Regions from separate parts of the Cohnella sp. GCM10020058 genome, predicted to be linked through region 3. Evidence: predicted binding sites of a transcription regulator. Region 3 holds the regulator's gene; each other region holds the start of a gene.
What was found. Region 3 encodes Rex, which represses fermentation and respiration genes when NADH is low (regulators of the CRP and FNR family bind a similar motif). Its sites were predicted from a motif close to TTGTGAAATATTTCACAA; they were not measured.
Positions count from the first base shown of each region.

Region 1 (7,815 bases), on a different contig from region 3:
TTATCCGGCCTGCTGAGATTTCTATAGGTTGCGTTCGTAAATGATTCTTAATCCTTCCAGCGTCAGCATCGAATCGACCGCCTCGATCGTCTCCGACTCGCCCGCAATCAGCTCCGCCAGACCGCCCGTCGCGATGACGCGCGGCGTGCAGCGCTGCTCGGCGCAGATTCGCTTCACGATGCCGTCCACCTGGCCGGCGTAGCCGTAGATCGCGCCGGATTGGATGGCGGCGACCGTGTTGCGGCCGACGACCGCCCGAGGCTTGGCCAGCTCGACGCGCGGCAGCCTGGCGGCGCGCTGGTATAGCGCTTCGGCCGAGATGCCGATGCCCGGCACGATGACCCCGCCGAGATAAGCGCCCGCCGGGTCGATATAATCGAAGGTCGTTGCCGTGCCGAAGTCTACGACAACCAGCGGCGCGCCGTAGTGCTCGATGCCGGCAACCGCGTTGACGATCCGGTCGGCGCCGACCTCCTTCGGATTTTCGTACCGGATATTGAGGCCCGTCTTGATACCCGGTCCGACGACAAGCGCGTCGCGGCCGACATACTTGGCGAACAGCCGCTCAAGCGTAGGCATAAGCGGCGGCACGACGCACGAGACGATGACGCCGTCGATCTCGGCGGCCTGGATGCCCGCAATGCTGAACAGGTTGGTCAGCATGATCCCGTACTCGTCGATCGTCGCCGAGCGGTTCGTGCTGAGCCGCCAATGATGGAGAAGCTCCGAGCCCTCGTAGAGGCCGAGCACAATGTTGGTGTTCCCGACGTCGACGACCAGAATCAAGAGACTTCCCCCTTCTTGACTTCGTTCAGGTCCAGGCTGATGTCCAGTGCGTTGAACGAGTGGGTGAGCGCGCCTACGCTGATCACGTCAACGCCGGACGCCGCCACCTCGCGCACCCGCTCCGGACGAATGCCCCCGGATGCTTCCAGCACGATGTGAGGCGCGATGGCGCGCAGCTCGACTGCTGCCGCGGCCATCTGCTCGGGCGACATATTGTCGAACATGACGACGTTTGCGCCCGCGCGTGCCGCCTCGATGGCCTGCGCAAGAGATTCGGCTTCCACCTCGATCATCATCGTGTGCGGAATGCGCGACTTCGCGGACGCGACGGCGGCGGAGATGCCGCCGGCCGCCTTAATATGATTATCCTTGATCATGACCGCATCGTACAAGCCGAAGCGGTGATTGCTCGCGCCGCCGATGCGCACGGCGTACTTCTCCAGCGTACGGTGGCCCGGCGTCGTCTTGCGCGTATCTGCGATTCGCGCCGGATAGCCCTCGGCTGCGTCCACGTAGACGCGAGTCTTGGTCGCGATGCCGGACAGCCGCTGCAGCAGGTTCAGCGCGAGGCGCTCGCCGGTCAGGATGCTGTGCGTAGCGCCCTCGACGACCGCGAGCACGGTGCCGCGCTCGACGCGATCGCCGTCATGCGCCCGCGACTCGATCTCAAGCGAAGGATCGATCACGCCGAAGACAAGCCGCATGAGCGGCATGCCCGCCAGCACGCCCGCCTCCTTGGCGTGAATAATGCCCTTCGAACGGTGTCCGGCCGGCACCGTCGACATCGTGCTCACGTCCCCGCTGCCGATATCCTCGGCCAGCCAGGCCCTAAGCTGCGCCTTGACGGCGTCGACCGCGGGTCCCGCGATCTCCCAGTCCTTTTCCGATTCAAACATCGCCTATGAACTCCTCTCCGATGCCCCGTTCTCTGTGCATCAGCGTGTGCTTGCGCCAGAAAAGATCGTCCTTGTCCGGGAAGTCCTCCCGGTAATGCGCCCCGCGGCTCTCTTCCCGCATCAGTGCCGCCTCCATCATCAACGTCGCGCAGGTGAGCAGGTTCGCGTACTCGAATTCCTCGCGCGTCGTCATCTCCGTCTGGTACAGCGGCGACTGGCGGCGCAGCTCTTCGAGCCCCTTGGTCAGGCCGTGGGCCTCCCGCCTGAGACCGGCGAAGCGCACCATCAGCTTCTGCAGCTTGAGGCGGCGTTCCGCCATCTTGCCGGCAGGCGCGCCGATCCGTTCGGATGCGTAACCGGTACGCGCCTCGATCGCAAGCGGCGGCAGCGAACGGATCCGCTCGACGATGCGGCGGCCGAACACGATCGCTTCGGACAGCGAGTTGCTCGCCAGCCTGTTCGCGCCGTGCACGCCCGTCGAAGATACTTCGCCGCAGGCGAACAAACGGGGGATGCTCGATTCGCCGTTCATATCCGTGCGGACGCCTCCCATCATATAATGGGCAGCCGGCGCCACCGGAATCCAGTCCGTCGTCATGTCGAGGCCGTAATTCAGGCAAAACTCGTAAATATTCGGAAACCGGTGCTTGATCAGGTCCGGTGCCTCGTGGGTAATATCGATATAAACGTAAGTCGACTTGGTCAACTCCATCTCGCTCACGATCGCCCGTGCCACGATGTCGCGGGGCGCCAGCTCGAGCTGCGGATGATACTTGTCCATGAAGCGCTCGCCGCGGATATTGCGCAAGACGGCTCCTTCGCCGCGCACTGCCTCCGAAATCAGGAAACGCGGCGCGCCCGGGTAGCACAGCGATGTCGGGTGAAATTGGTTGAACTCCATGTCGCGAATGACCGCGCCGGCGCGGTAAGCCATCGCGATCCCGTCACCCGTCGCCACCTCGGGATTCGTCGTATAGCGATACAGCTGTCCGGTGCCTCCCGAACAGAGAATGGTCGCCGCTCCCCGCACGATTACGCGAGAGCCGTCCGGCTTCAGCACGAGCGCGCCGACGCACTCGCCCTCCTCGGTCAACAGATCGAGCACGAAGTGGTCGTCCCAGACCTCGATATCGGGCACGCTCTGCACCTTATCCGCCAGCGCGCGAACGATCTCGTAGCCTGTGGCATCGCCGTTGGCGTGCAGGATGCGGCGCTGACTATGCGCCCCTTCCTTGGTCAGGGCGAGGTGTCCGTCCTCTTCGTCGAAGTGCGTGCCGTACTCGATCAGCTCCTGAACACAATCCGGGCCTTCGTGCACGAGCACGTCCACGGCCCCGGGGTCGCATAGACCAGCGCCTGCGATCAACGTATCCTGGCGGTGGAATTCCGGCGAATCGTCCTCCGAGATGACGGCTGCGATGCCGCCCTGCGCGTAACGCGTGTTGCTGTCGAACAGGGACTTTTTCGTGATCATGAGAACGCGGCGATCTTTGGCCGCCTGAAGTGCCGTGAACAGGCCCGCGATCCCGGCTCCGATAATGATCATGTCCGTCTGTACGGTCTCAAGCTCCGCCGGATCGAAATCGACGATATAACGTGGTATCATGGCCCTCTGCGACTCCCCGCCTGAAGTTATTGGTCTCTCTCGATTACTTGACGAGCAGCATGCGCTCGAGCGACAGGCGCGCCTTGTCGGCGACGTCTTGCGGCACGTGGATCTGCGGCTGCATCGTTTCGAGCGCTTTGACGACTTTCTTCAGGTTGTTGACCTTCATATTCGGACAGACGAGGAACTTGCTCGCAAAATGGAATGTCTTGTCCGGGCTGTCCACCCGCAGCTGGTACCCCGTACCGTCCTCGGTGCCGACGATAAACTCCTTGTGGCTCGATTCGCGGCAATACTTCAGGATGCCTGTCGTGCTGCCGACGAAGTCGGCCAGCTCGACGACTTCGGGGCGGCATTCCGGGTGTACGACGAACTGTGCGTTCGGATACTTCGCCCGCATCTCGTATACGTCTTTGACCGTCAGCATGTCGTGCGTGTTGCAGTAGCCTTCCCAGATGATCATCTTCTTGTCCGTGTGCTGCTGCACGTAGTGGCCCAGGTTTTTGTCCGGGCACCAGATGACCTCGTCGCCTTCGACCGAATTGACGACATTGACCGCGTTCGCCGACGTGCAGCAGATGTCTGTCTCGGCCTTCACGTCCGCGGACGAGTTGATATAGGTCACGACCGTGGCGTTGGGGTGCTTGGCCTTCAGCTCTCGCAGGCCGATCGGATTGACCATATCCGCCATCGGGCAGCCCGCGCGTTCGTCGGGGACGAGCACGGTCTTGTGCGGCGCGAGAATCTTCGCGCTTTCGCCCATAAAGTGCACGCCGCAAAACACGATGACGTCCGCGTCGGTCTGCGCAGCCTTCTGGGCGAGCAGGAACGAGTCTCCGCGGAAGTCGGCCACCTCTTGAATCTCGTCGCGCTGGTAATAGTGCGCCAGAATAATGGCATTGCGTTCCTTTTTCAACTGCGCCAGGCGCTCGCGCAGCTCGCGGTTCTGCTCCGCTTTGCGTTCAAGGGCTAAAGCTTCCATGGTGAGTCTCCTCCTGCGGCGTTCACGCCTGGGTATGATGAATTGTGAAAATAAGCACAAATTAGGCCGCTTAACAAAAACGGGTTGCCAAATTTCGCAACCGACGTCAGTGAGTCAACAATAAATTTACACTTGCCAGGGGGCACTGTCAATGAATGTTCACAGATTTCCGCAAGAAGTTTTCCGCGTAATTATCGGCTTTCCCGGGCGCGGGAAACAAGCGGGAACACGCGTTCCTCCGTGCCTTCCAGCGATCGGTCGCAAATCATCCGACGCCCTACGCAGCATTTGCTATGCAACCGCATTCATTTATCGATGCGCACAATTGGATTCCTTTTTTTGTCTGGAACGGAACCTATTGGCCCGTCACGGTGTCTAATCGATGGAGGTGTTGCGAACTTGGAAGAAACCCACTGGTCCTATGCTGAGAATATGGATTCCGGCGGGCTTCGCGAGCTGATGCGGTTATACGGTTCAGAGGTTTGGAACCTGGCCTTCGTTCTGACCAAGCGCAGGGATCTGGCAGACGATGTATCCCAGGACGTATTCTTCGCCGCCTACCGGAAGATCGATACGTTCCGCGGCGCTTCCTCCGTTCGCACCTGGCTGCTGTCAATCACGCGAAACACGGCGCTCAACCGCCTGCGCTCGGCCTTTTTGCGTCGAGTTACGCTCATGGATCGCGTGCACGACCGTGCGCATGAATCCGGTCCGTCTGCTGAATCCGAAGCCTGCGGCGATCATTATCCAATGAAATATGGGAAGAAGTCATGCAGCTTCCTCTTAAACTTCGCGAAGTGCTAGTGCTTCAGGCGCGATATGAGCTCCCCGTCAGGGAAATAGCGCTGCTTCTGAACTTATCTGAGGGTACCGTCAAATCCAGGCTGTCGCGTGCAAGGCTACGCATGATTCGTCGTAGAGAGGAGGCTTCCGATCATGAATGAGGATCGCCTGCCGTCGTGGTACGAGAAATTAAAGGTAGATGCGTCTCGTGCGCCAGGCTTTACGGAAAACCATATGTCTGCAATCGAGCGGATGGCGCTCAGCGGCAAGCGTGAAGACCATCTTTTACAGTCGCACCGAAGCCGCCGCCCCCTTTTCGCAGCAACAATAGTCGGTCTATCCGTAGCGACGGTCGCTGGAGCCATTTTGTTAGGCCCTAAAGGAGGCGAGCTCGTCCGGGACCTGCGCCCGGTAACCTTTACTTCACCTTTAACGGCTCCCGCACAGAATGCAGCTCCACAGCCCATTCGGATTCAGCGCTTGTCGGGCTTGCTGAGTGATCAGCTGCCGTTTAAACTGCAGGACGTGACCGGTATTCGCGTGGAAGACAGCGAACATCGACTGCAGCCCTTCGAGGTGCCGACAGATCGGCTATTCGTTATTTTGCAAAATCTGAACGCTCTGGATATTGCCGCTGCATCGATCAGTCCGGAGCCGGAGATTTCTTGGGTACGCAATGCCTTTACAATGACATTCGAAACAGCTGAAGGCGCCTTTATCATGGCTTACGATCCGAGCAGCAATACGTACGGGACCTCGGATACGCTCTTGTTGGCTGACGATCAGGTGTGGATGCTCATGCAGAGGTATATCAATCCAGGCGGCGAATGGGCAGCGTACGACAGGCTTAGCGGACAAGCAAGTACTGAGCAAGCGATTGTGCAAGCGGATCAGATCACGGATCGGATATACGAGAAAAGCCGCTTTACCATCGACGGTCTTGACTATCTCGGCTGGGTGCGGAAATTTCTCTTCCTGTCCTCCGGTACGCTTTTCTATGACGGCGTTCTTGGAACGAAAGGATTCCTACAGTCTTTGTCACCACAGTCTTTAACAGGGTCCGGTTACCAGTACGCATATCCGAATGTAATAAAGCTATCCGCTGCGATTCTGTTTACAACGGACGATCGAGCTTACGTTACACCCGATGGAGTTAAAGTGGGTCTGTCGCAAGACGAAGTCATCGCCAATCTCGGTCTGCCCAACGCCCGCACAAATACGGCCTGGAGTTATCGAATTAGCGATGGCCCTTATTTTCACCTGCTGTTCGAAGACGGCAAGGTACGCTTCATCTCGCTGACCAAGCCTGACTAGAGACCTTTATGGTGAGCGCGGGCAGTCCGCCCTACGCAAAAGCAAAAACCCGCGATCCAGCTGCATGGGCAGCGAAATCGCGGGTTTTATTCGTATGACAGTTACTTCGGCTCGTTGTCCTCGTCATTCCGTTGATCCGGATTCGGAGGCGTCTGATTGGCATTTGTCTCTTCGTCGCGCGGGGTGATGCGGACGCGGACATTGCCGCCGAGCGTGTCGATGGTCGGCTCAACGCCGGTCGGCTCGCTGCCCGAATCGCCGCCGTCGCCATCGTTCGCGGCGTTGATGTCGCCCTTCTCGATGAGCGCTTTGATCTGCTCCAACTCGAGCGTCTCTTGCGAGAGCAGCGTATTGGCAAGCAGGTGAACCTCTGCGCTCTTCTCGGTGAGCAGCTTCTTGGCGCGGTCGTAGCAAGACTGGATGATCGTCTGCATCTCTTGGTCGATCTCGTACGCAATTGCATCCGAGTAGTTCTGCTCGTGACCGATATCCCGGCCAAGGAACACTTGGCCCTGGGTCGCGCCGAACTGCATCGGCCCGAGCTTGTCGCTCATGCCGTATTCCATGATCATGCTGCGCACGATGCCCGTCGCTTGCTTGAAGTCACTGTAAGCGCCGGTGCCAATCTCGCCGATGAACAATTCTTCGGCGACGCGGCCCGCGAGCAAGCCGGTGACCTTATCCAGCAGCTCTTGCTTGGTGACCAGCATGCGGTCTTCCTTCGGCAGCATGATGACGTAGCCGCCCGCACGTCCGCGCGGAATGATCGTCACCTTGTGCACCATGTCGGCGTGCTCCAGGAAGAAGCCGACAATCGTGTGACCGGACTCGTGATAAGCGACGATGCGCTTCTCGCGCTCGCTGATGACACGGCTCTTTTTCTCCGTGCCGACGATAACGCGGTCGATCGCTTCGTCGACTTCTTGCATCGCGATGTCCTTCTTGTTCTTGCGCGCCGCGAGCAGCGCCGCTTCGTTGAGCAGATTCTCCAGGTCGGCGCCGGTGAAGCCGGTCGTCCGCTTGGCGATCGTGCCCAGCCTTACGTCCTTGTTCAGCGGCTTGTTGCGCGCGTGAACCTTGAGTACCGCCTCGCGGCCCTTGACGTCCGGACGGTCGACCGTAATCTGACGGTCGAAGCGGCCCGGGCGCAGCAGCGCGGGGTCGAGAATGTCGGGTCGGTTGGTCGCTGCGACGATGATGATGCCTTCGTTCGCGCCGAAGCCGTCCATTTCCACGAGCAACTGGTTAAGGGTCTGCTCGCGCTCGTCGTGTCCGCCGCCGAGGCCTGCGCCACGCTGACGGCCGACGGCGTCGATCTCGTCGATAAAGATGATACAAGGCGCGTTTTTCTTCGCATTTTCGAACAGGTCGCGGACGCGGGATGCGCCGACGCCGACGAACATTTCGACGAAGTCCGAGCCCGAGATGCTGAAGAATGGCACGCCGGC
Region 1 covers NZ_JBHUJV010000014.1:110,749-118,563, reverse strand. The annotation lists gene ACFSR7_RS24835 (type III pantothenate kinase) at 22-786, opposite strand; gene nadC (carboxylating nicotinate-nucleotide diphosphorylase) at 783-1,682, opposite strand; gene nadB (L-aspartate oxidase) at 1,675-3,288, opposite strand; gene nadA (quinolinate synthase NadA) at 3,332-4,270, opposite strand; gene ACFSR7_RS24815 (RNA polymerase sigma factor) at 4,670-5,074, shown strand; gene ACFSR7_RS24810 (sigma factor-like helix-turn-helix DNA-binding protein) at 5,041-5,214, shown strand; gene ACFSR7_RS24805 (hypothetical protein) at 5,207-6,367, shown strand; gene ftsH (ATP-dependent zinc metalloprotease FtsH) at 6,469-7,815, opposite strand, start outside.
Region 1: nadA (quinolinate synthase NadA) is a predicted target of Rex. The motif match lies at 4,313-4,330, and genes of this name have one in related genera.

Region 2 (7,815 bases), on a different contig from region 3:
CGGCCGAAGCCGAAGCGGAGCTGCTTGCAAACACATCAATCCTATTCGAGCACCGCGAACAGACCCTTGATGTGCGTCAGATAGCGGATGTTGCTCATTTCCTTCATCAGCGTCGCAGGGAAGCCCTTGAAGCGGGTGCCGCTTGCGCCGACGGTGCCAACCGCGTCCTTGCGGCCGAGGCTGCCCAGCGTACCGGAGAATACCGGCTGGAACGTGTCTTGCACGCCGCCCTTGATTACGGCAGCCAGGTTGTGGCCGATGAGCTCGCCCATTTGCCAAGCCAGCTGTGCCGTCGGCGGATAAGGACGAGCGCCTTCGCCCGGAATAACGACTGCGCAGTCGCCTGCGAGGTAGACGTCAGGGTGCGAGGTCGATTGCAGCGTATCGGTAACCGATGCGCGGCCGCGGTTCACTTCGATGCCGCAGTTCGCGACGATCTCGTGGCCTTGGACGCCCCCGGTCCAGATGATGGTGTTGGACTTCAGCGTGCGGCCGTCCTTCAGGGAGACGGTGTCCTTGGAGGCTTCGGTGATCGCTACGCTGATGATGAACTCGACGCCGCGCTTCTCGAGGCTCGCTTGCGCGCGGGCGATGAGCTCCGGCGGGAAGATCGGCAGGATCGCCGGGCCGGCTTCTACCACGTAGAGCTTGATGTCGGCCGGGTCGATGCCCTTGGCGCGCGCGACTTCAGGCAGCTTGTCTGCGAATTCGCCGACGAGCTCGATGCCCGTCAGGCCGCCGCCGCCGACGACGATCGTCGCGTCAGCCGGATCCTTGGACGCCTTGTAGGCATCCAGACGCGCATGTACGTGTTCGCGGATCTTGTTGGCATCGCTGACGGACTTCAGCACGAAGCTGTTTTCTTGCAGTCCCGGGATGCCGAAGTAAGCCGTCTCGGAGCCGAGGGCGATGACGAGGTTGTCGTACGTGTACGAGCCGCCGCCGGCCGTCGTTACCTTTTTGTCGTTCGGCTTGATTTCCTTGACCGTATCGATGATCACATTGATGCCTTGGTTCTTCAGCAGCTTGGCAAGCGGCAGCGCAACGGCAGGTTCGCTGATCGTGCCTGCAGCCAGACGGTGCAGCTCGGTAATGATCTGGTGGGTCGGATAACGGTTGATGACCGTAATCGCCGCTTCGTGGACGCTCAGGTGCTGACGAGCCGTCAGCGCGCTCAGCAATCCGCCGTAACCGCCGCCCAGGATCAAGATTTGTTTAGCCATGGTCCATCCTCCGTTCGTGAGTCAGTGGTTTGGGGATTAGCGTTGCTGCTGGCGCTCCGCCAGTACGTTCAGGAATGCTTGGGTGTATCGCAAAGTCTTTTGCACTTGCGGATCCTTCAGCATTTTGAGCAGACCGAACAGGCCGACAGCCTGCGTGTCGGCTTCGGCACGGTCGCCGGCTTCGATCGCTGCGGAGGCGAGGCCCTTGGCCTTGTCTACGACAGGCGTGAAAAACTCGACGATTCCCGCCTTCGTATCGTTGATGAAAACTTGGTCCTTCGCGAGGCCGGAAGCAAAGTCGTACGCCGCGGTCAGCGTCGTCACCATCTCGGTCAGCTTGGGCAGGTTGTCCACCAGCGTGGTGAGCGATTGTTGAACTTCCGGCTTCATCAGTTGATCCAGCACATCCTGGGCCTTCTGCGCGTCGACAGCTTGCTCGGCGCCTTGCGATTGCGGTGTGGTAGTCATGAGACAAAGTCCTCCTTTACAGTAAGGTCATGCGGTCTCTTGCGATTCTCCGTCTCGTCGGACGAAGGGGCACGGGGAGGCGGGCGACATTTGTACCATTTTTCACATAAAAAGGCGTGCCGCTATTCCTTTGGCTTCTTCGTATTCGATCCGGAAGGTCGAAATGAACCCTTGTTCCCCATTTTACACCCGTTTGTGCCCTAGATGTAAAAAAATTAAAAAGGTTAATTGTGTCTATTTTGTGTCGGCGCCTGTCGAATCATTGGAGCCCGGCACGGATGCTGACGATACATAGGAGGCTCGGCTCGAGCCCAGCCCGAACAGCGCAGCCAGCGCCACGACGACGACCATCACCACGAGCGGCGTCTGCCATCCGCCCGAGCGGTCGTGGATAAAGCCGATAAAAGCAGGGCCGACCGCCGCCACGAGGTAGCCCACGAATTGAGCCATGCCCGACAGCTCCGTCGCCTCGGTCGCGGTGCGGGTGCGAAGCGAGAAAAACACGAGGCAAAGGCTGAAGCTTGCTCCCGCGCCGATCCCGATCAGGAGTACCCACGCAACCGTCAGAGGTCCCGTGCCGGCATCGAAAAGCAAGCCCCCGTATCCGACGAGGAGCATCGTCATGACGATCGCCATAATGCCCCGCTGGCTCGGACGCCGCGCAGCAAGCACCGGCGCCAGGAAGTTAGCGGGCAGGCCGATGATCTGCATGAGCGACAGCATCCATCCTGCCGTGCCCGCACTCATGCCGCGATCCTGCAGAAGCTCCGGCAGCCAGGTAACGTTGACATAAAAAATAATCGACTGGAAGCCCATGAACAACGAGACCTGCCAAGCCAATGGCGAACGCCATGGACGCGCGGACGCCACAGCCGGGCGGCTTAAGCCCCGCTCGCGCCGGCCGCGGCTGACCTGCGGCAGCCAAGCGATCATCGCCAGCGTGGAAGCGAGCCCCCATACGCCGAGCGCGCCGCGCCAGCCGAAGCCCGGCGCGTCCGCAATAGGAATGCTGACGCCGGAGGCGATGCCGGCGACGAGCGTCAGCGCGACCGAGTAGATACCGGTCATGAGTCCGGCGCGGTTCGCGAAGTCCCGCTTGATGAGCGCGGGCACGAGCACGTTGCCTACGCCGATGCCGATGCCGATCAATACGGTGCCCGCGAACAACAGCGCCGAATAAGGCGCGGCCCGCACGATCACGCCTACCGTGACCAAGGCCATGCCGGCGAGCAGCGTGTTCTCAGCGCCGAATCGGCGCGACAGCTTGGGCGCCACCGGCGAGATCACGGCGAAAGCAAGCAGGCCGAGCGTCGTCAGCATGCCTGCGCCGGCGCCCGACAGCCCGAGATCGTCCTTGATCCGGCCGACTACCGGTCCGACCGCGGTAAGGGCGCCGCGCAGGTTGGCCGCGATCAGCACGATGCCGACGGCCAGCCAGAGCAGCCTGCCGCGCTTGGCCTTCTCCGCGCGCTCGCGCTCCTGGGCTTGCTCGAGGGCAAGCTCCCGATCCGATTCGGATAACGCGCCCGGGCGATCTTCATCAAGCATTGCATTATTTTCGCGATTCGAAGTGTTCTTCATCTTCATTCATCCTCCGGACATCACCTACAGCATACGCCAAACCCGCCGCGCGAATGCCGAGCCGGCGCTGTAACTTATCTCCGGCAATGCCCGAATTGTAGCACACGGTGTCAAGTTCGTGATACCTCGACGATTCTTTTTATCGCTTCGAAGCCCAAGCGGTCCATCTGTGCGAATCGCATAATCCCCTTTGACGCAAGGAAGACTATAAAAGCAATTTTAACGATGCTGAGGAGGAGATAACGACATGTCCGGACGTAACAACAAACCGAAAACCGGCGGACCTGCGGGTCATCCCGGCAGACTGGACCAGTTCGGCGAAAAGCTCGGCTCGCGGAACGAAGAAGAGTTTCGCGCAGCGGCGGATACGTCCTGCAGCTCTGGCGCGAAGGGAAAAAATAGGAGCTGATTGTGCACTCATTTTATTAAAATCATAAGCAAGGGGGTTCGCGGACATGAGCGATACGCATGAATTCGTGGAGCAGGTCCATGATCGCCAGCGCAAGGACAAGCGCAATAAAGCGCATCAGGGTCAAGGCACGCAAGGTCAAAAGGTGTCTTCCCGCCAGCACAGCACCAATAAATAACGCGGCGCGCCTCCGAACGAAAGCCGTTCGAAGGCGTGCTTTTTTACATCCGTGCTCCTCAACTCCGTCCAAGCAGAAGCCTGGCCAACCTGAGCCCCGAGCGAAGCCTGGGCCGCCGCAGCTTTTCCCGCACATACCGGTAGTCCGTCAGCTGCACGCCCGCATCCTTCATCGCTGCCGAGAAGTCCGGATCCAGCATGAGCTTGTATTCCCACACCCTTTTGTCCCAATGAGGAATGCGCGCGCCAAGCTCCGCATCCGGGACCGCGGGGTGGATAAATGTCTCTACGACACCTTCCGGCAGCGTATACAGCTTGGCGATCAGCATCTCCTTAAACGTTTCGTACGTTTCCCCCGTCTCGATCTCGTAGGGATGGCTCAGCAGGTAGTCCGGCACCGCCACGCCGAGCGTGTCGCACAATGCCACGGCTTTGGCCAGGGTCGCCTCCACGCCCGGCGCGTTCGCCGTTATCGCTTCGGCAGGATCGATATGCCGGAACAGCCGAAACGGCAGCCTCCTGCGCGAGCACTTCCAAAAGACTTGCGGCAGATAGCTGCGGCCGGTGGCGACGCCGTAGAGGCTGCCCATATGATTGTCCGCGTGCGTCACGGCGATGCCGGCCCGCGCGACGGCGTCGAACTGCGCCTTCATCTCGGCGATGACGTCGGCCTTGTCGGCTCCGCGTTCGAACGCCGCGACGGTCTTGTACATATAGCCGTCCGCGTCGTGCAAGGAAGCGCGGCCCGTCAGGCTCGCAAAACGCACGGCGTCGTATTCGCTTGTGAAAGTCAGATGCAGGCCGATGTTGGCCTCGGGATGACGTCTGCACCAGTCCGCGGCCTGGTCAAAGCCCCGGGCGGGCGTCATGATCGTGGCGGACGAGACTCGGCGCTCCTCAAGCAGATGCATGATGGCTTCGTTCGCCGGTGCGCTCTGGCCAAAATCGTCGCAATTCAGAATCAGCAGCTTCGCCATCAGGCGTCGATCCCTCCTTGCATGTGCGGTGCCACAGGGACGGGCTGCGGCTTCAGAAATAACGAGATGACAAACGAGACGACGAGCAGGCAGAGCGGAACGATGCAGATCAGATAGCGGAACGTCGCCTCCGGATGCGGCCCCGGTTCGTCGCCGCTCACATAGCCGAACAGATGCCCGACGATAAAAAAGGCGAGCGCCGAGATCAGGCCGCTGGAGCGCGTGAGGAAGCCGCCGACTGCCGTGTACATCCCTTCTCTGCGTCGGCCGGTCCGCACAGCGTCCCTGTCGATGATCTCGCTGGTCAGCAGCGCCGGGGAAACGAGGAAGCCCGCCAATCCAAAGCCGAAGCAGATGCCCGCCGCGATGCCGGTGCCCAGATTGTCGGCGAACCAGAGGGAATCACGGACAGCCCGTATACGATGAAGGAGAAGCGCCAGCTGCGGTAGCCGCCCAATTTTTTCACAATATAAAACCATACCGCGACGAGCGGAATGACCGATACGAAGACGGAGGCCATCAGCAGCGTGACGTCGCTCTCTTCGACGCCGAGCGCGTACTTGGCGTAGAAGGGAATCATCGAGCTGACGAGGCCGTTCACCGTCTGGGCGAAGGAGCAAGCCACGTAAAAAAGCCAGAGCTCCTTGTTCTTCAAAGTCTCGCGAAACGCCTGAACGAGCGGCAGCGGCTCTTCCTTGGCGAACGTCTCGTTCTCGCGGACATTCAGGACGAAGAGCGTCATGAAGATGCCGAATAGGGCCGCGTACACGACGGACATCGTGCCGAAGCCGAGCGCCTTGTAGAGGATCGGCGTCAGCGCCGTACCGATCAGGATGGCAAAGATCTGGTAAGCCTGCTGGACGGCCGAGGCCTTGGCCCGCAGACTGTCGCCGGTGAACAGCTCGGGGAAAAGCGCGCCGTAGTTCACCCATAAGATCGTCGCGATCGCTTCGAAGAGGATGAGCGCGACGAGGAACCAGGTAAATAAAGCGCTATCATGTAAGCCCGAAGGAACGGCGAACACCATGACGAAGGCCAGCATGAACAGCGGGATGGACACGAAAATCCACGGCCTGCGGCGGCCGTGCCGCGAGCGCGTACGGTCGGAGAAATAGCCGGCCATCGGCTGGTTGACGGCGTCCCAGATCAGGTAGATCGTCCGTGCGAGGGTGGCGAGTCCGACAGCCAGCCCCAGCTTTTCAACATAATAATACGTGTAAAACGAACTGAAGGCCTGGCTGGGCACCATCATCGCGAACATCCCGAGCGCATAGGCCGTCGGGGAGTTCAGGAATTTCCTGCTCATCGGCATTCTCCCGTCGCGTGTAGATTCGCGGCCTGCTCCGCGGAAAGCCGCCGGTCGGCGACGTCCGGCGCGGCACGCCGTTCATCTACACCATTCTACAAACGGGCGGCAATTTCCTCCAATCCTCCAAATCGCTGGAATGCGCGGAGGCGTTAGCACAAATGCGAATCTGTCTGAAGGGTTTACCAGACCGGCCTGAACTTCACGGTCCCCTCGCCGAAGGAATGAACGATGTTGCGCATGCTCTGCGTCAACCGCTCGGCCTCGCTCTCCCCGAGCCGCTCGCGCCATCTTTTCTCTATGCTGCCGAACTGCGCTTCGGTCGCCCGGATGCAAGCCCATCCTCGCTCGGTGAGCACGACCAGCTTGCCGCGACCGTCGCTCGGATGCGGACGACGCTCGACATAACCGCATCCTTCGAGATAATCGATCATCTGCGTGGCCGCCTGCTTGGTGATCTCCAGATGCTCGGCCAGCTCAATGCCCGTCGCTCCGCCGAACGAGAGCTTCTGGAACGCGTAGCCGTGCGACGGACGCACGTCGTCGAAGCCCTGCGCAGCCAGCTCCAGGTGGAGCTCGTCAACCGCCGCGCGGAAGGCCGTCGCAAACAAAAACGTCAATTCGTAACCCCAGGCGCCCGCCTCGGACATGGCGCTTCCCTCCCGGTCCCTTGTCCTGCTTGTCGCTGTCCATTGTATCACAAGCGGCCGGGAGGGGCGGGCGCGTTCGATACGCGGAGAGGCTGTGGCGAACAACGCACGGTCTATCGCCCTATTCGTCCAGTAACCAGCTTCCCGCACCACGCCACCTCGGTACCTCGCTATTCGAGTCCCGGCGCCCCATTCACGCGGCAGGCAGGCTGTTCGTTAAGCTCCGCGCCGATCTGACGCAGCAGCGTGGCGGTGTCGAACAGGGCCCAATGCTCGGCGATCCGGCCGTTCGCGACGCGGTACTCCCGGTACAGCTTGGCGTCAATCGGAAGGCCCGTGGCCGCTTTACCTCTAAACGTACCCAGATGGGTTCCCTTCATCCGAAGGCGGACGACGACGCGATCCCCCTCCGCCGTGACGCTCTCGACCGTCGACCGCTGATCGGGAAACGCCGTCCGCAGCCTTTCCGCCATCGCGAGCAATCCGTCCGCATTACCCGGTTCATAGGCATGATCGAGGTAATCGTCCGTCAGATATTGTGCGATACAGGCAGAATCGCCTTCATTCCAGAATCGTTCGATGAAGTCTCGCGCTACTGCTGCGGGAGTCGGGACTTCTTGAGAGATCGTACTTTCCCCTTGTTCGCCAGACTGAGTACGCTCATTTCCGCGGAATAAACTTGAAGCTTGCGGCTGTTGGTCCATGCACTTTGCCTCCTTTAAATATAGTCAATTTAGTTGACTACTTGAAGGATAGCATGAGATGGTAATTTAGTAAAGTAAATTGACTATAATAGTCATCTGCCATTCCGCTCCGCCGACAAGCATGCATCATTGTTAACCAACCGTTATAATTAGGGTTAACAAATTAGTCAAAGGAATGACGAACACATGACAATCAAGCTACGCGGGCATCATCTGCTCTGCCTGTTGGGTTACCGGGGAAAAGGATATTCGGAAGGTTTTTGCGCGAACATGACGCGCGTGTACGAGCGGCTCCGGACGGAGCCCGAAACGGAGATCGA
Region 2 covers NZ_JBHUJV010000009.1:642,506-650,320, reverse strand. The annotation lists gene ACFSR7_RS18280 (NAD(P)/FAD-dependent oxidoreductase) at 42-1,223, opposite strand; gene ACFSR7_RS18275 (DUF1641 domain-containing protein) at 1,260-1,691, opposite strand; gene ACFSR7_RS18270 (CynX/NimT family MFS transporter) at 1,926-3,272, opposite strand; gene ACFSR7_RS18265 (hypothetical protein) at 3,520-3,681, shown strand; gene ACFSR7_RS18260 (DUF4023 family protein) at 3,728-3,859, shown strand; gene ACFSR7_RS18255 (polysaccharide deacetylase family protein) at 3,918-4,835, opposite strand; gene ACFSR7_RS18250 (MFS transporter) at 4,835-5,173, opposite strand; gene ACFSR7_RS18245 (MFS transporter) at 5,140-6,141, opposite strand; gene ACFSR7_RS18240 (MarR family winged helix-turn-helix transcriptional regulator) at 6,324-6,791, opposite strand; gene ACFSR7_RS18235 (ester cyclase) at 6,962-7,495, opposite strand; gene ACFSR7_RS18230 (DUF1284 domain-containing protein) at 7,682-7,815, shown strand, end outside.
Region 2: ACFSR7_RS18275 (DUF1641 domain-containing protein) is a predicted target of Rex. The motif match lies at 1,782-1,799, and genes of this name have one in related genera.

Region 3 (7,815 bases):
GTCGATTTCGTCGATGAAAATAATGGCGCTGTCCCGCTTCTGCTTGGCTGCCAATGTACGTGCCTGGCGGAAAATATCGCGGATGCGGCCCGCGCCGACGCCGACGTACATCTCGACGAACTCGCTGCCCGAAGCTGCCACGAACGCCGAATCGGTGTGCTTGGCCGCGGCCTTGGCGAGCAGCGTCTTCCCCGTTCCGGGAGGACCCGTAAGCAGGATGCCCTTGAGCGGACGGATGCCGAGCTTGGCGATCCGCTCCCGCTGGACCAGAAAATCGAGCGCTTCTACGAGCTCGCGCTTGGCCTGTTCCTGACCGCCGATATCCTCGAACGTCAAGTAAGCGGGCGGGCGAGACGGTCCCTTGCGCATGGCGCCGCCGAACGCCATCCCGTTGCGCGACTTGGCCATGAACAGCAAGCCGCCGACGAGCCCTGCGCCGAGCAGCAGCGGAAGTGCAGGCACGCCGACGAAAATCATGAAGACGATAAATACGGGCACGAATCCGATCGCGATTTCTTTGCCATAGGATCTCCAATTACGCATTCGGCCACACCTCCAATTGCTCGCCCTGGCGAGGCAGAATGACATACTTGGCGCTGCCGGAAAGGCGCAGGCTGATATACACGTTTTGCTCGTCGATCTCCGTGGAAGCGGTCAGACCCGGCGTCTGCGACTGGAGCTTGGCCATCGCATCGCGGATTTCGGTATATTCCTTGCGGTCCATCGCTTGCGCGACGTCAAACAATGCCGATCGCCAGATTTTCTCGAGCGCTTCATTATCCGAATTCTCTGCGACCAGCTTCAAGCTCTTGGAGCCGATCGCGCGGGCGCCTTCTTCCTTCACCGTTCTATATACATCCGCCAGATCAGCGGAATCGCTAAGCTTGACCTTGATCGTGACGCCGTCCGCATTCATGTTCGAGCTGGCCGATTCGACGCCCGGCACCTTCGCCGCAGCGCGGTCCAGCGGCTGCTCCACGCCATAATGACGATAAGCAAACCAACCACCGAACAACAGCGCCACCGATACCACGGCCGTCGTCGCTATAGGCAGGATTCGCAATTTCATTTAGGCATTGGCCTCCTTTAGTCTGATATAAATTGTGTCCATCATGTCTCTGCTCCAACAATACATCAGCTAGTATATCATATTCTGATAGACTAAATATATATCAACGCTTAAAAAGTTGTGTCAAATATTTGCGTATGGGGTAAATGATAGGTCGCACGCAAGAAAACCGCCAGGGATGTTCCACCTGACGGTCCTTTTAGTTTGCGGATATCCGAAACGGGAGTCGCGCAGAACACCTGTTGCCGGCTTATCCGCCCGCCTTTGCGATGGGACGGCGTTTCGTCGCATGCCACGTTCATTCACCGCAATACATGCAAAAAAACATCTTTTTTCTCCGATTACGTATCATCGTACAGAATAGATGTTAAAAGAGTTACTACACAAGAACTCCTAGGCGCCTCATACACATGACTGGCCGAAGTTATTCCTGCTTAGGAACTCCTTGACGCTCTATAAGCAACGCCAGCCGAAATTGTACTTAAGTAGGAACTTAAAAGGCAGTTATTTTCTTTATCTAACCGGAATATCGGCTAAAAAACTGATCTTTCTAAAGAAGACCCGCGCCGTAAGGGCGCAGGCCATAAATTCCGATACCTATTATTTACGAGACCAAATTATAAGTTCTAAGCGCGCTTCCGTCCTTGAAGGAATAGAAGACGATCGCTTGCCGTTTCAAATCGGGATCGTCCATGTAGCGAATCTCCCAGGCGGGTTGTCCCGAAAACCACCCCGGCAGCAGACGTACGATTTTTTTGCCCGGATGATCCGAATTGAAGCGGTCACGGATGCCGTCTTCGCTATAGCCGTCCCCGACCTTCTCCTTGAGCGAGCCGTCCTGACGCAGCCATACGAACCAGTCGGTATTGGAAGCGTCCTTGCCCTCGACGACCCAGACCGAATCGTCCCACACATGCTGCGAAACGTTGCCGATCTTAATAAGCCCCGCTTCTTGCTTGGCCTTCGCGACCGCGGTTCGCTCCTCGCCCCGGTATTCGGCATCCGCGCTCCGGATGTATACGACAAATACGACCGCAACGAAAAGGAGGAAGCCAAGGACAATTAAGGTCAGTCGCCACCCTGTCCACGCCGACTGCCGTCTCCGCTCCGCGATCCGGCTAGGCGTCATCCCCGCAGCCTCTCGAAGCAGCGCTGCGCTTCATAGCGGATCCGTTCGACGTCAAGCGTCAGCAGTTCGCGATCGCGCATGATACGCCGGCCGTCGACCCACACGTGCGCAACGTCCGCTCCGCGGGCCGAATAGACAAGATGGGAAATATAATCGGTGCGCGGCATAAAGTGCGGCTTGTCGATCGAAACCGCGGTGATATCGGCCTTTAAGCCCGGACGGAGACTGCCGGTTACGTCTCCCAGACCGATCGAACGGGCGCCGTAAAGCGTCCCCATTCGCAGCGCTTCCACCGCGGGAACGGCCGTCGGATCGCCGGACACGCCCTTGTGGAGCAGTGCCGCAAGCCGAATCTCCTCGAACAGGTCGAGATTGTTGTTGCTGGCGGCGCTGTCCGTCCCGAGCGAGACGGTGACGCCGGCGCGCAACAATTCGGGCACCCTCGCTACGCCGCTCGCCAGTTTCAGATTGCTGACCGGATTATGTGAGACGGCGACGCGTCGCTCGGCGAGCAGCGCGATCTCGTCGTCGTTCAGATGCACCGCATGGGCAACGAGCGACGGACGGGAAAACAGCCCGAGCTTGTCCAGATGCTCGACCGGACGCGCGCCATACTGTTTGACGTTTAATTCAACCTCGGCAGCCGTCTCGGACATATGCGTATGCAGCGGCAGATCAAGCTCGTGAGCGGCGGCCACGATGCGTTCGATATAGTCGGGCGGGCATGTGTAAGGCGAATGCGGAGACATCATCACCTGAATGCGGCCGTCTGCCGCGCCTTGCCAATCCTTAGCGAATTGAATCGCGTCGTTCAACTTCGCCGTCTGGATGTCTGGCGGACAGAGTCCGATTACGCCGCGGGTAAGCGTAGCCCGCAGTCCTGCCTGGGCAGCAACCTCCGCGACTTTGTCCATGTGATCGTACATATCGACGAAGGTCGTCGTTCCGCTAAGAATCATTTCCGCTGCGGCAAGGGACGTCCCCCAATATACGTCGTCGGCCTTAAACTTCGCTTCCATGGGCCACATATGATTTTCAAGCCAGTCCTGAAGCACCAGATCGTCCGCCAGGCCTCGCAGCAGCGACATCGCCGCATGACCGTGCGTGTTGATCAGACCGGGCATGAATAACAACCCTTTTCCGTTTACGATTTCCTCCGCCTGATCGCGAAGCTCCGCCGGGGGGGCGCCTTCGCCCGATGCGGAGATATACCCGTCCTCAACGTAGAGCCACCCTTCGAAAATTTGCCGATTAGCGGACAGCTCCGCGAAAATGCCGTTCTCGATCAGCCAACGTTTCATTGTTCCACTCCTTCTTCGTCGTCGGATACGCTTGACTCTTCAGCCCCGTCCGCATCCAAATCGTGATCCATATAATAAGCCAAGCTCAGCAGGTCGCTCGTAAAATCCGCATGATGAATGCGAATGCCCGCAGGTATTTTCAGCACCGTCGGCGCGAAGTTCAGAATTGCCCGGATTCCCGCTTCGACAAAGCGGTCCGCGACCTTCTGCGCTTCGCTCGCCGGCACGGTGATGATTCCGATCGAGATCTCCTTGTCCTTCACTTCATGCGGAAGCATCTGTATCGGGTTAACGGTCAGATTGCCGATGGCCACGCCTTTTTTGGCCGGATCGTCGTCGAACACCGATACGATTTTCATATTGTCCTTCAGGTACATATTGTAATTGCACAGCGCGCGGCCCAGGTTCCCGGCGCCTACGAGCGCCACATGAATCGGGCGGTCGAGGTTGAGGATATGGCGGATCTTTTCGATCAGATAACCGACATTGTAGCCGACGCCCTTTCGCCCGAACTCGCCGAAGTAGGCGAGATCTTTGCGGATCTGGGCGGGATTGAGATCGAGCTTGTCTCCGAGATCCTGCGAGGACACGGTCTGTACGTCGCTGATGCTTAGCTCGTTGAGGTAGCGCAGGTAGATCGGAAGGCGCCGGACGACCGCTTCGGAAATTTTGATTTGCTTCAACTGGAGACTTCTCCTTCCCACCCACCGGATTCCTGCTTCGGTTTTTTAGCTCTTGTCCGTTTCGTCTTGGTGTTCCCGGGTGCCGATGCCTCCGGAACGCCGGCTTCGCCGGAAGGTGCGGACGGCATATCGCGGGCGGATGCGGGCGATGAACCGCCTTGCTCTGCAGCATCCGTTAGCACTCCGCCCGTCGGTGCTGCAGAACGCCGGTCCGCGTCGGAGCCGGACTCGACTGGGACCTCGGCTTCGGATGGGGCCCCAGCGTTGGAGGCAGCATCGTTGTGGGAGGCGGCTTCGGCGTAGGACGCCGTTTCCGCGGCAGCGACAGCATTCGCCGGATGCAGCCATTCCCGTATGCGCGGCACCAGGCCTGCAAGCGGCAGATGTTCCATCTTGGGGCCGGGCAGCGAGTACAAAAAGTATTTGCCGTAGCTCGTATCGATGACGCGCGTATCGTACAAGACGACGATGCCCTTGTCCGAGGCAGTTCGCACGAGTCTGCCGAAGCCCTGCTTGAACTTGATAACCGCTTGCGGCAGCGACAGCTTCATGAACGGATTTTTGCGCTGCGCCGTCAGGCGCTCGCTCTTGGCCTCCGTCACCGGATGGTTCGGCGGCTGGAACGGCAGCCGGACGATAGCGAGACAGGTCAGGGCATCGCCCGGAAGATCGACGCCTTCCCAGAAGCTGCTCGTGCCGAGCAGCACCGAGCGCGGTTGCTCCATGAACTGGCTCGTCAGCCGGCTGCGGCTACTGCCGTCCATCCCTTGCCCGAGTACTTGAATATCGACCGGCCCGAGCGCGGACTTAAGCGGCTCGTATACGGTTTTCAGCATTTTATGAGAGGTGAACAGCACGAGCATGCGGCCGCCGGTCTCGGTCGCCACCTCGGCCAGCGATGTCGTCAGCGCCTGTAAAAACGCGGCTTCGCCGTCCCTGCCCTTGATCGACGGGAAGTCCCGGGGAATGAGCAGCAGCGCTTGCTGACGGTAATTGAACGGCGAAGGAAGCTGCGCAGTCCGCAGTCTTCCCTGCTGCTCCGCTTCGTCAAGACCAAGTTGCTCCTTGACGTACTGGAACGACTTGTCGACCGTCAATGTGGCGGAAGTGAGCACGATGCTTTCCTTTTGACCGAACAAGCCCTCCTTCAGCAAGCCGCTGACGTCGGCGGGCACGATATACATCCATAACGAGCGGCTTTTGTATTGGGTGTGTCCTTCGATCCAATAAACGCACTCCGCCTCGGACATCGAGACAAACGTCTGCAGGTCGCCGCGAACGGATGACAGCTCCTTGACCGAGCCGTTCATGTCGGTCAGAAGGCTCTGCAAGGCCAGATCCTCGCTTCGGTCGCGAATCTCCGCCAGCAGCTTCTCCAGCGGACGCACGAGATCCGAGAGCCGCAACACGACATTGTCCCCGTCTACGCGGATCGACTCCCAATCCCTCGGCATCGCGTCCGGCTTAAGCCGGTAGCTAAGCCCGCCCGTCTCGTCGGCGGCAGCACCCGAAGCGAGCAGGCCGTAGAGCCTGTCCGTCCATTGTTCCCACGATTCCCGAAGCTCCTGCACGCGCGGCAGCAGCTCCTCCAGCTTTTCGGCCCAGGTACCGCTCGCGCTCTCCGCCGTGCCGGTCAACTGGGAGATCAGGCTCGGCAGCTGCCCGGTCCTGGCATCCTTCGCGAGCCTCGCGAGCGCGGAAGGCAGTGCGCCGTAACCGATCCGGCGTCCGAGATGGTTGCTCGCCACCTCTTCCATATGATGGGCTTCATCGACGATCAGCCGATCGTAGGCCGGCAACAGCCGGTGCTCCGCGCGCATATCGGTAAATACCATCGCATGGTTGGTAATGACCAGATCCGCCTTGAGGGCATCCTGCCGCGCACGGTGGTAGAAGCATTTGCGGAACCAGGGACACTGTCTGTTCAAGCAGGAATCCGCGTCGCTTGCGACGGCGTTCCACTCTTCCTTGGAGCGGCTGCCTAGATTGAGCTCCTCGGCTTCGCCTCGCTCCGTCTCCGACAGCCAGACGGCCAGCTGGCCTCTCGCCACGGCTTCCTCCCGGGACAGCGCGAACGCGGGGGTCTGCATCTGCTGCTCGAACTTGCGCAGGCACATGTAGTTGCTTCGCCCTTTGAACACCGCCGCCTTGAACGGAACGGGCAGCACGTCCTGCAGCAGCGGCAGATCGCGCTGGCGCAGCTGTTCCTGCAGCTGAATCGTATGCGTCGTCACGACGATTTTTTTATTTTCTTTTAATCCATAATAAAGGGAGGGCAGCAGATAGCCGAGCGACTTGCCGGTCCCGGTGCCGGCTTCGACCAGCAGATGGGAATCTTCGGCCAGCGCCTGATGAACTTCGTCGTACATGATGCGCTGTCCTTCTCTTGGCTCGTAGCCCGGAAACAGCTCCTTCATGCGATCGGCGACGATGCCGAGATAGTTCTCGAACGGCATATCGGCGAGCGAGCGCTCCGCCTGCAGACGCTGAGCCTCGCGGCCTTCATCGTCGTCCGTCCAGTCGGCGATCCGCATGGCGAACTGACGGTAGTATTGATAACCCTCCGGCTCTTCGAACCATGTGGTATCGCGCTCGGCGCGAAGCGACGTCAGCAGCCAGCCGAGATCGCTTCGCTCGCCGTCGGTCAGCTCGCACAGCCGCTCAAGCGTCAGCGTCGGCAGCGCCCGGAGCCTGCCGATGCAGGCCGTCAGCACCTCCGCCGTCGCCAGCGCGTCGCTATCGGCCTGGTGAGGCCTGTCGTGCGCGATGCCAAGACCGTGCGTAATTGCAGTTAGCCGGTAGGAAGGCAAAAACGGAAAGACCAGTCTTGCCAGCTCGACCGTGTCGAGCACGCGCCCGGAAAACGGCAAATAACCGCTCTTGTCTAGAGCGGCTTGCAAAAAGGCGGCATCGAAGCCGGCGTTGTGCGCGACGAGGACGGCATCGTGAAGCAGCGGCACCATCTCGGCTACCGCGTCTTCGATCGCCGGCGCATCCGCGACGTCCGCGTCGCCGATCCCCGTCAATGTCGTAATAAAAGCGGGTATCGAGCGGGACGGCTTCACGAGCGATTGAAATACGGAAGACACCGCGCCCGTGTCGTCCACGACCGCGATGCCGATTTGTATAATTTCATCTTGCTGGGACGACGTCCCCGTCGTCTCGAAGTCGAGTACCGCAAATTTCATGAAAGACTTCCTTTCCTGCACTTCGCCTTCATCGCGCCATCGGACTTGCTGCGCGGTCAGCTTCAGCCAAGCGCGAGCGCCGACAGTTCTGCGCTGCCGAAGGAGAGATGTACGCTGCCGGCGTCGCAAATACAGGCGTCCAGGTTATGCTTCGCATCGGCGAAGCCCGGATCGAGCTCAAGCGCCTTGCGAAAAAATTGCTGTGCCTGCGCCATATTCGCTTGAACCGCCTGTACGCAGCCCATCGCGTTGTAGGCGATCGACTGCAGCTTGGGCTCGTCGGCCGTTCCGGCTACGAGCTGAAAATGGCGGTGCGCTTCCGCGAACTCGCCGAGATGCATGCGGCTCATTGCCAGATACAGGCGGGCAAGGGACCATTCCGCGTACCGGGCGAGCAGCAGTTCGAACTGGCACGCGCATTCGCGAAACATATGCAGTTTGAAGT
Region 3 covers NZ_JBHUJV010000013.1:311,022-318,836, forward strand. The annotation lists gene ACFSR7_RS22780 (AAA family ATPase) at 1-543, opposite strand, end outside; gene ACFSR7_RS22785 (hypothetical protein) at 536-1,069, opposite strand; gene ACFSR7_RS22790 (cell wall elongation regulator TseB-like domain-containing protein) at 1,674-2,198, opposite strand; gene ACFSR7_RS22795 (amidohydrolase) at 2,195-3,499, opposite strand; gene ACFSR7_RS22800 (redox-sensing transcriptional repressor Rex) at 3,496-4,182, opposite strand; gene dinG (ATP-dependent DNA helicase DinG) at 4,179-7,370, opposite strand; gene ACFSR7_RS22810 (hypothetical protein) at 7,433-7,815, opposite strand, start outside.

Region 4 (7,815 bases), on a different contig from region 3:
CGGGTCGCATCCGTCGGTTCGGCCAAGAACGCAGCGGAGCCTTCATATGGCGTAAGGTTGCGCGCCAGGAAGTCGTTCACGTCTACGGCCGTTTGCCAGGCGCCCGCTTGAAAGCCTCTCCAGCCGTCCACCCGGCCGGCGGATTCGCCGATCGTTTTGTTCAAAATGCTCATAAGCGTTGCCTCCTAATGATCGATGTCCGCTTAGAACTTGCCGTAAAAAGCGTTGCGGTACACGTCGGCCAGCTCGACGACGAGCGGCATGCGCGGATTCGCGGTCGTGCATTGGTCTTCGAACGCCCGGTCTGCAAGCTGATCGACCCGCAATTCGAAGTCGGCGGCGTCGAATCCGAGCGCCTGGAACGACTCCGGAATCTGCAGCGACAGGTTGAGCTGACGTATCGCGTTGATCAAGCTGGTGACGCCTTCTTCCGTCGTTCTGGCCTGCAGCCCAAGCAGCCGGGAGATATCGGCGTAACGCTTGTCGGCGATGAAGTGGCTGTATTTCGGAAACGAAGCGAACTTCGTCGGCTGCTGTGCATTGTAGCGGATGACATGCGGCAACAGGATCGCATTGGTGCGGCCGTGGGCCGTATGGTACTGTCCGCCCCACTTGTGCGCCAGGCTGTGGTTGATGCCCAGAAACGCATTGGCGAACGCCATGCCCGCTATGGTCGACGCATTGTGCATCTTTTCCCGCGCGACCGGGTCCGCCTTATGGAACGACGCTTCCAGATTGTCGAACACGAGCTGGATGGCTTTAAGCGCGAGGCCGTCGGTAAAGTCGTTCGCCATCACCGAGACATAGGCTTCGATGGCATGCGTCAGCACGTCCATGCCCGTGTCAGCGACCGCCGTTTTCGGCAAGCTGTACACATAGTCCGGATCGACGATGGCGACGTCCGGCGTAAGTTCGTAATCGGCGAGCGGGTACTTGGTGTTGCCTTTGTTTTTGTCGGTGATAACGGCGAACGACGTTACTTCCGAGCCTGTGCCCGACGTCGTCGGAATCGCGACGAACTTGGCGTTTTTGCCGAGCCGCGGATACTTGTAGATGCGTTTGCGGATATCCATGAACTTCTGCTTGAGCGAGTCGAAGCTCGTGTCCGGATACTCGTAGAACAGCCACATCGCCTTCGCAGCGTCCATCGGCGAGCCGCCTCCGAGCGCGATGATGCAATCCGGCTTGAACTGCGCCATCATGCGGGTGCCTCGCTCGACCGTGTCGACCGAAGGATCGGGCTCGACGTCGCTGAAGATCTCGACCGACACCGGATCCTTGCGCTTGCGGAGATAGTACGCCACCTTCTCCACGTAACCGAGCTTCACCATCGCCTCGTCGGTCACGATCATGACGCGGCTGATGTCCGGCATCTTCTCGAGATACTGCGTAGCGCCTTTTTCGAAGTAAATTTTCGGCGGCACCTTGAACCATTGCATATTAACCGTGCGATACGCCACGCGCTTAACGTTAATGAGGTTGACGGCGGTCACGTTCGAGGTCGTCGAGTTATGGCCGTACGAGCCGCAGCCGAGCGTGAGCGAAGGCAGGTTCGTGTTGTAAATGTCGCCGATCGCACCGTGCGTCGAAGGCGCGTTAACGATGATGCGTCCCGTCTGCAGCCGCGCCGAGAAAGCCGCGATGACCGCTTGGTCGTTCGAATGGATGACCGACGAGTGGCCCATGCCGCCGAACGCGATGACTTGCGCGGCGCGTTCGATGCCTTGTTCTGCCGTCTTGACTTTGTAGCAGGCGAGCACCGGGCTGAGCTTCTCGGCGGACAGTGGATATTTCTCGCCGACGCCGGCCAGCTCTGCTACAAGCAGCTTCGTCGACGGCGGCACTTGAATGCCTGCCATTTCCGCGATTTTGACGGCCGGCTGTCCGACGATGACGGCATTGACCGCGCATTTCTCGGGGTTGATGACGAGCCGCGATACCGCCTCGATCTCCTCTTTATTGAGGAAATAACAGCCTTGACGCGACATGAGCGCCTTCGCTTGCTCGTATATCGGCTCCTCCAGAATGACAGCTTGCTCGGAGGCGCAAATCATGCCGTTATCGAACGTCTTGGAAAGGATCAGGTCGGTTACCGCTTGCTCAAGATCCGCCGTGCGTTCGATGAAGCAAGGAACGTTGCCCGGGCCTACGCCGAGCGCCGGTTTGCCCGTGCTGTAGGCCGCCTTTACCATTGCGGAGCCGCCGGTCGCCAGGACGAGCGCAATGTCCTTGTGATTGATCAGCAAGCCCGTCGCCTCGACGGAAGGGTGCTCGATCCACTGAATGCAGTGCTCCGGCGCGCCGGCGGCGACTGCCGCCTCAAGCAGCGTCCTCGCTGCAGCCGCACTTGATTTCTGCGCAGAAGGGTGGAAGGCGAAGACGATCGGATTGCGCGTCTTGGCGGCGATCAGCGACTTGAACATCGTCGTCGAAGTCGGATTCGTAACCGGCGTGATGCCGGCGATGACGCCGACCGGTTCGGCGACCATCCGGTAATTCTCGTAGACGTTCTCTTCGATCACGCCAACCGTTTTCTCCGCCTTGATGCTGTGGTAGATATATTCCGTCGCAAAAATGTTTTTCGTAATCTTGTCTTCATATACGCCGCGTCCGGTCTCTTCGACTGCGAGCTTCGCGAGCGGCATGTGCTGGTCGAGTCCCGCAAGCGCCATTGCCTGCACGATCCGGTCCACCTGCTCCTGATTCAACCGCATGTACGCCTCGAGCGCCTTGTTGGCGCGCTCCGCCAGCAAATTTACCTCGTCATGCGCGGAAATGAATTCGGTTTGCGCTTTTTCCTTCGTCGCCATCCTCGTGGCCTCCCGTCAAGTATCGCTTCTCTCATCCGGTCTCGGCGCCGGACGATATGGACGGCGGCCGGAGAACTCCGGCCGCCGTGTCAACCAGTCGATGCGATGAATTAATGCGCAACGGGCTTGCCGTGCGTACCGTCGTTATTCTTCTTATCCGCGATAGCGTGCTTGATCTTGCCAAAGCCCTTGCGGATAAGCGGAAGCAGGTAGTAGTCGAGTCCGAAGCGCCCGGCATTGGCGCCTGCCGTGAAGACGATGAAGCCGAGGACCAGCAGCCAAGGGTTCGTGCTTACAGTACCTGCGAAGAGGAACAGCGTGTTGAGCAGCATTCCGAAGAAGGCGGCCGTGACTGTGAGTCCCCCTACGATCAGACCTACGCCGATCAGAAACTCGCCCAGCGGGATCAATACGTCGATCAGCTTGATGTTCGGCAGTGCGAAGTGCTGGATGAAGTACGTGTAGTTAGGGAAGATGACTTCGTTCGTCGCGTGGTCGGCTACCGGCTTGGCGACCGCCCCTTGCAAGAATCCTTTAGCCGTAAATCCGCCCGTCAACTTGTGCCAGCCCGCATCGATCCATTGCCAGCCGACATAGATGCGAAGAAGCGTGACTGCGACTGCCGCCCATACGTTTTCTCTAAACCATTTGGTGACCATAATGGCCATCTCCCTTTTCGCCTTTACGGCGTTTATTAGTGGGTGTCGATTGTGTTGCTTGCCTTACACCCTCATTATGAGGGATGCGAGGAATGCCGCATGTGATGGAAATCACATTTTCGAGCATTTTCTTGTGAAAAGTTTCACTTTATGAGGCAGCGCTTAGAAGCTGTAAACATTCGAGTGATCCTCCAGCGTGTCGATGATTTCCTGTTCCTCGTTCAGCCGATTTTTCAAGCAGGCATAAGCTTGCAGCAGACGGGACGACAGTGCCTTCGCCTCCTCCGGAGAGATCGGGAGTACCGCCTGTTCCAGCGTGTTGAGGAACGAGCCGATAAACCGCTCCGCAAGTCCGTAGTCCAGCTCCATTAAAGCGAACAAGTCGGGCTCGGTCTCCAGATACCATGTCGCGTATGGGAAGAGCTCCGTCTTCTCCCACGCGATATGCGCGCTCCATTCCGTCATGAAATGTTTCACGCGTTCATTCAAGATCCGGACATTCGCGTTCAGATGAACGATGTTCTCATCCTTGCGAACCGTGCAAGCCTGCGCATACAAGTCTGCCAGTTCCGCCTCCAGTGCGTCGTGCTCCTGTTGGGCTCTGACGACCGCTTCGCTAAGCAGCGTGTAACGTTCGTCGCCTCCGGCGATCGGCTGCGATGCGCGATTATCTTCGTGGTTTGTTTTCATCGTGTTGTGCCTCCTCTTCATTGTTCGGGGCGTTGCTTCTTTTGATGCTTTTAATATACAGCGTATAACGAACCATTAATGTGAAAAAAATCACATATTGATCGCGGACAAAATATCGACACATTTACACGCGGGACGTTGTAGGCACACTACTTTTACTCGTTTTAACAGTATCCCCTTCCGTAAGGAAGAGGGACGAATCCGAACGTGAACCGCATCCCTATTTCGCATTCGCTAATTCGTATTCCTATCTCTAGTTCCCTATTTCGCAATCCTATTTCTTATTCGCTGTTTCGTATCCCTAATTCGCATTTTCCAGTCCGCCCTTCTTACCGCCCGCTCTCATCTATTAATCCAACCAAGAGACCTGCCTAGCCCAACACATCAACCTAGTTAATGACTCGCCGCTATCCCCTTCGACAAGGAAAAATTTATTTTCCAATAAGCGGGACTTCCTGTCGAAACTATGATAAAATAAGAACAAATGTTCTATTTGGAGGAATTAATATGCCGAGCCGCTTTTCGATTCGGGACGCCGTGCCTGCCTTCAACACCGCCGACTGCGAGCATGCTCTTTTCGCCGCCAAGTGGCCGGACGGCTTCCGCTGTCCTCGTTGTTCGCATCCGCATTATTATGAAGTCTCGTCGCGCGGACGCCGGCTTTTTGAGTGCCGTTCCTGTTCCCATCAGGCTTCCCTGACGGCCGGTACGGTGCTCGAGGGTTCGCGCACGCCGCTGACAAAGTGGTTCCAGGCGATGTTTTTGATGCAGATCGGCATTAGCGCCCGGCTGCTGGCCGAGTTCATCGAGGTAACCTACAAGACCGCCTGGCTGATCAACCACAAGCTTCGACATGCCATCGGCGAGTGGGACCTCGAACGGCCGCTCCATGGCGATCTGCAGCTGCTGGGCGAATATTACGGCTATGAGTATCATCGCTATATCGGCAGCCTCATCATGCAGGGAGCGCTAAGACCGCAGCCTATCGTCGTCGGTGCCTCTCTTGATGGCGCAGGCGATATCGTTCATCTCAAAATGAAAGCTGTCGACGGGCCGGAAGGCGACGATGCGACGCGGCATGGCGTGGGCGGAGAGGAGGCAGCGGAGCATTTTGTGCGAAAACACGTCGCCGGCGGAGTTGCGGACGATCGCGTAGAACGGCTGGAGCGCGGCCACCGGGGGCTTACCGCGCTGCATGTTGCCTGGCGGGATGCCGTGCGCTGGCTGAACTGGACGTTCGGCGGAATCGGTCCGAAGCATCTGCAGGCGTACCTGAACGAATTCTGCTTTCGCCGCCTCCTTTGCCGCAACGACATGCTCGCCGAGCTTATCGCCTGCTGCGGGATGACGGAGACGGTTACCTATCGCCGGCTGGTAGGCGCCCGCTCTGGCATCCGGCCAATCCCTTGGGCCTATAGGCGTCCTGCGCGAAGCGGCCGACGTGCAGGTTAGTGGTGCCATTTCGTTCGCAGCGGAGGATGGGACATGGGATTGTGTGAATGCTCGGATAATGGCCGGGAATTTGAAGCTTCCGACCAAAATGCGGTTCCGAGGAGACGGGCATTTTTCGTGTTAAGAGTGGAGTTGGATTGTTTTGTTCGACCCACTCGTCACTGCCCAGAGCTGCAGCCATGCAGCGGTCGCGCGCTTTTTCCTGACACAACGGGATATTGTTAAAACGTGCGAAACAGGCGTATGGCGTGCCTTCCCCTGTTTCGCATGTTTAACGCACCGCTAAGCGAGTGGGATGTTTAACGTTACTGTCGTGCCGCGACCGAGCTCGGATCGCAGCTTCAGCTCGCCCAGCACCGCCCGTGCGCGTTCTTCCATACTGAAGAGGCCGACGCCGGATCCGGCCGTTGCACGGATGAAGCCGATTCCCTCGTCACGGATGACCGCGCGCACCAGCTCGTCCTCCTCCCTCAAGGAGACGAATGCCTCGGAGACGTTTGCATACTTGCCGACATTCGTCAGCGCCTCCTGGACGACGCGGTAGATCGTCGTCTCCGCAAGCAGCGCAGGACGGCGCTTCAAGTCGCATTCAAAGTGTACCTTGATTCCGTAATGGCTCTCGAAGTGCTCGATATAGGTTCGGAGCGCCGGCACGATGCCGAGGTCGTCCAGCACGGAAGGACGCATTTCCCACGCGAGTCCTCTAACCTCGGACATAAGCTGAGACACCTGCTGCCCCAGCATCGCGAGCCCCTCGTCTTCCCGCTCTGCAAGCAGGCGGTCGATCGTGATTTTGAAGAAAAAGAGACTCTGGCCGATTCCGTCGTGCAAATCCCGCGAGAAGCGCCGGCGCTCTTCCTCTTGGATCTGCATCATCTGGCCCAGCATCGACTGCAGCTCGGCCTCGGTCTCCTTGAGGCGCGTCACCTCATGACGGATCGCCAAATATTGATAAGGGGCGCCGTCACCGTCCACGAATGGAACGATCGTCGTATCCACCCAATATTCGCGACCGTTATTCGCCCGATTTTTGATTTCTCCGCGCCAGACCTTGCCTGACGAGATTGTCGTCCACAGCTCTTTCATGAAGGCTTTGCCGTGATAACCCGAATTGACGAGGCGGTGGTCCTGCCCGAGCAGCTCGTCTCTGCTATAGCCGGATATCTCGCAAAACTTGTCGTTGACATAGCGGATCTTGCCCCTGCGGTCGGTAATGGCGACGATCGCGGACTCGTCCAGGGCAAACTTGACGTCCGCGAGCTGCTCGAGCGAGCGGCGCAGCTCCTCCCGATACTCGGCGTCAGCCACGCCTGCGTCAAGCCCGGCGAGTAGTCCTGTCACCTGGGCCGCCAGCATCTCCGCGTGATACTCCGGCCTGCCTTTGTTTGCCGGTTCACTCAAAAGTCAGCAGCCCCTTCTTCATCGCGAATTTAACCAGATCCGGTCTCGTGCGCAACTCCAGCTTCTCCATCAGATTGCTTTTGTGCGACTCAACGGTCTTGACGCTGATGACGAGCTGCTCCGCGATTTCCTTGTTGGAATAGCCTTGTGCGACCTTGGCCAGAATCTCTTTTTCCCGCTCGGATAAGGATTCGTAGGTCCCTGCGTGCTCGCCGTTTTTCAGCTTGTCCAGGTAATCGCTCATCAGCCGCTTGGTCGCGGTCGGATACAAATAGGCCTGCCCTTCGGCCACATGCCGGATGGCGGTGAGCAGCTCCTCATGGGGCGCGCTCTTCAAGATATAACCCGACGCGCCGGATTGGATCGCCCGGAACAGGTACCCTTCGTCGTCGTGCATCGTCAAGATCAGTACTGCCGTCTCCGGAAGCGAGCGCTTGAGCTCGGCCGCAGCCGTGAGGCCGTCTTTGCCATGCGGCATGCTGAGGTCCATCAGCACGACGTCCGGACGAAGCGCCTGCGCTTGGGCGATTGCTTCGTCTCCGTCCGCGGCTTCTCCCACAACCTCCATGCCCTGTCTGCCGTTCAGCAGCATCATAAGCCCTGAACGCACGATGGCATGATCGTCGACAACCAGAATCCGAACCATCTCTACGCCTCCCAACAGCATTGCAGCTCCGCTTTTTTACTCATTCTACCATAGGAGGCGTTGGAAGGAGCATCCGCCTGTGAAGTCTTACACGGACTTCGCAGAGGGCATGGCCGCCAGTCTGGCTGCGATTCGATCGGCTGCCGCCGCGACGAGA
Region 4 covers NZ_JBHUJV010000002.1:278,819-286,633, forward strand. The annotation lists gene pflB (formate C-acetyltransferase) at 1-173, opposite strand, end outside; gene adhE (bifunctional acetaldehyde-CoA/alcohol dehydrogenase) at 204-2,810, opposite strand; gene ACFSR7_RS04420 (DoxX family membrane protein) at 2,921-3,469, opposite strand; gene ACFSR7_RS04425 (hemerythrin domain-containing protein) at 3,632-4,159, opposite strand; gene ACFSR7_RS04430 (transposase) at 4,667-5,611, shown strand; gene ACFSR7_RS04435 (PAS domain-containing sensor histidine kinase) at 5,894-6,967, opposite strand; gene ACFSR7_RS04440 (response regulator transcription factor) at 7,005-7,658, opposite strand; gene ACFSR7_RS04445 (GAF domain-containing protein) at 7,746-7,815, opposite strand, start outside.
Region 4: ACFSR7_RS04425 (hemerythrin domain-containing protein) is a predicted target of Rex. The motif match lies at 4,238-4,255, and genes of this name have one in related genera.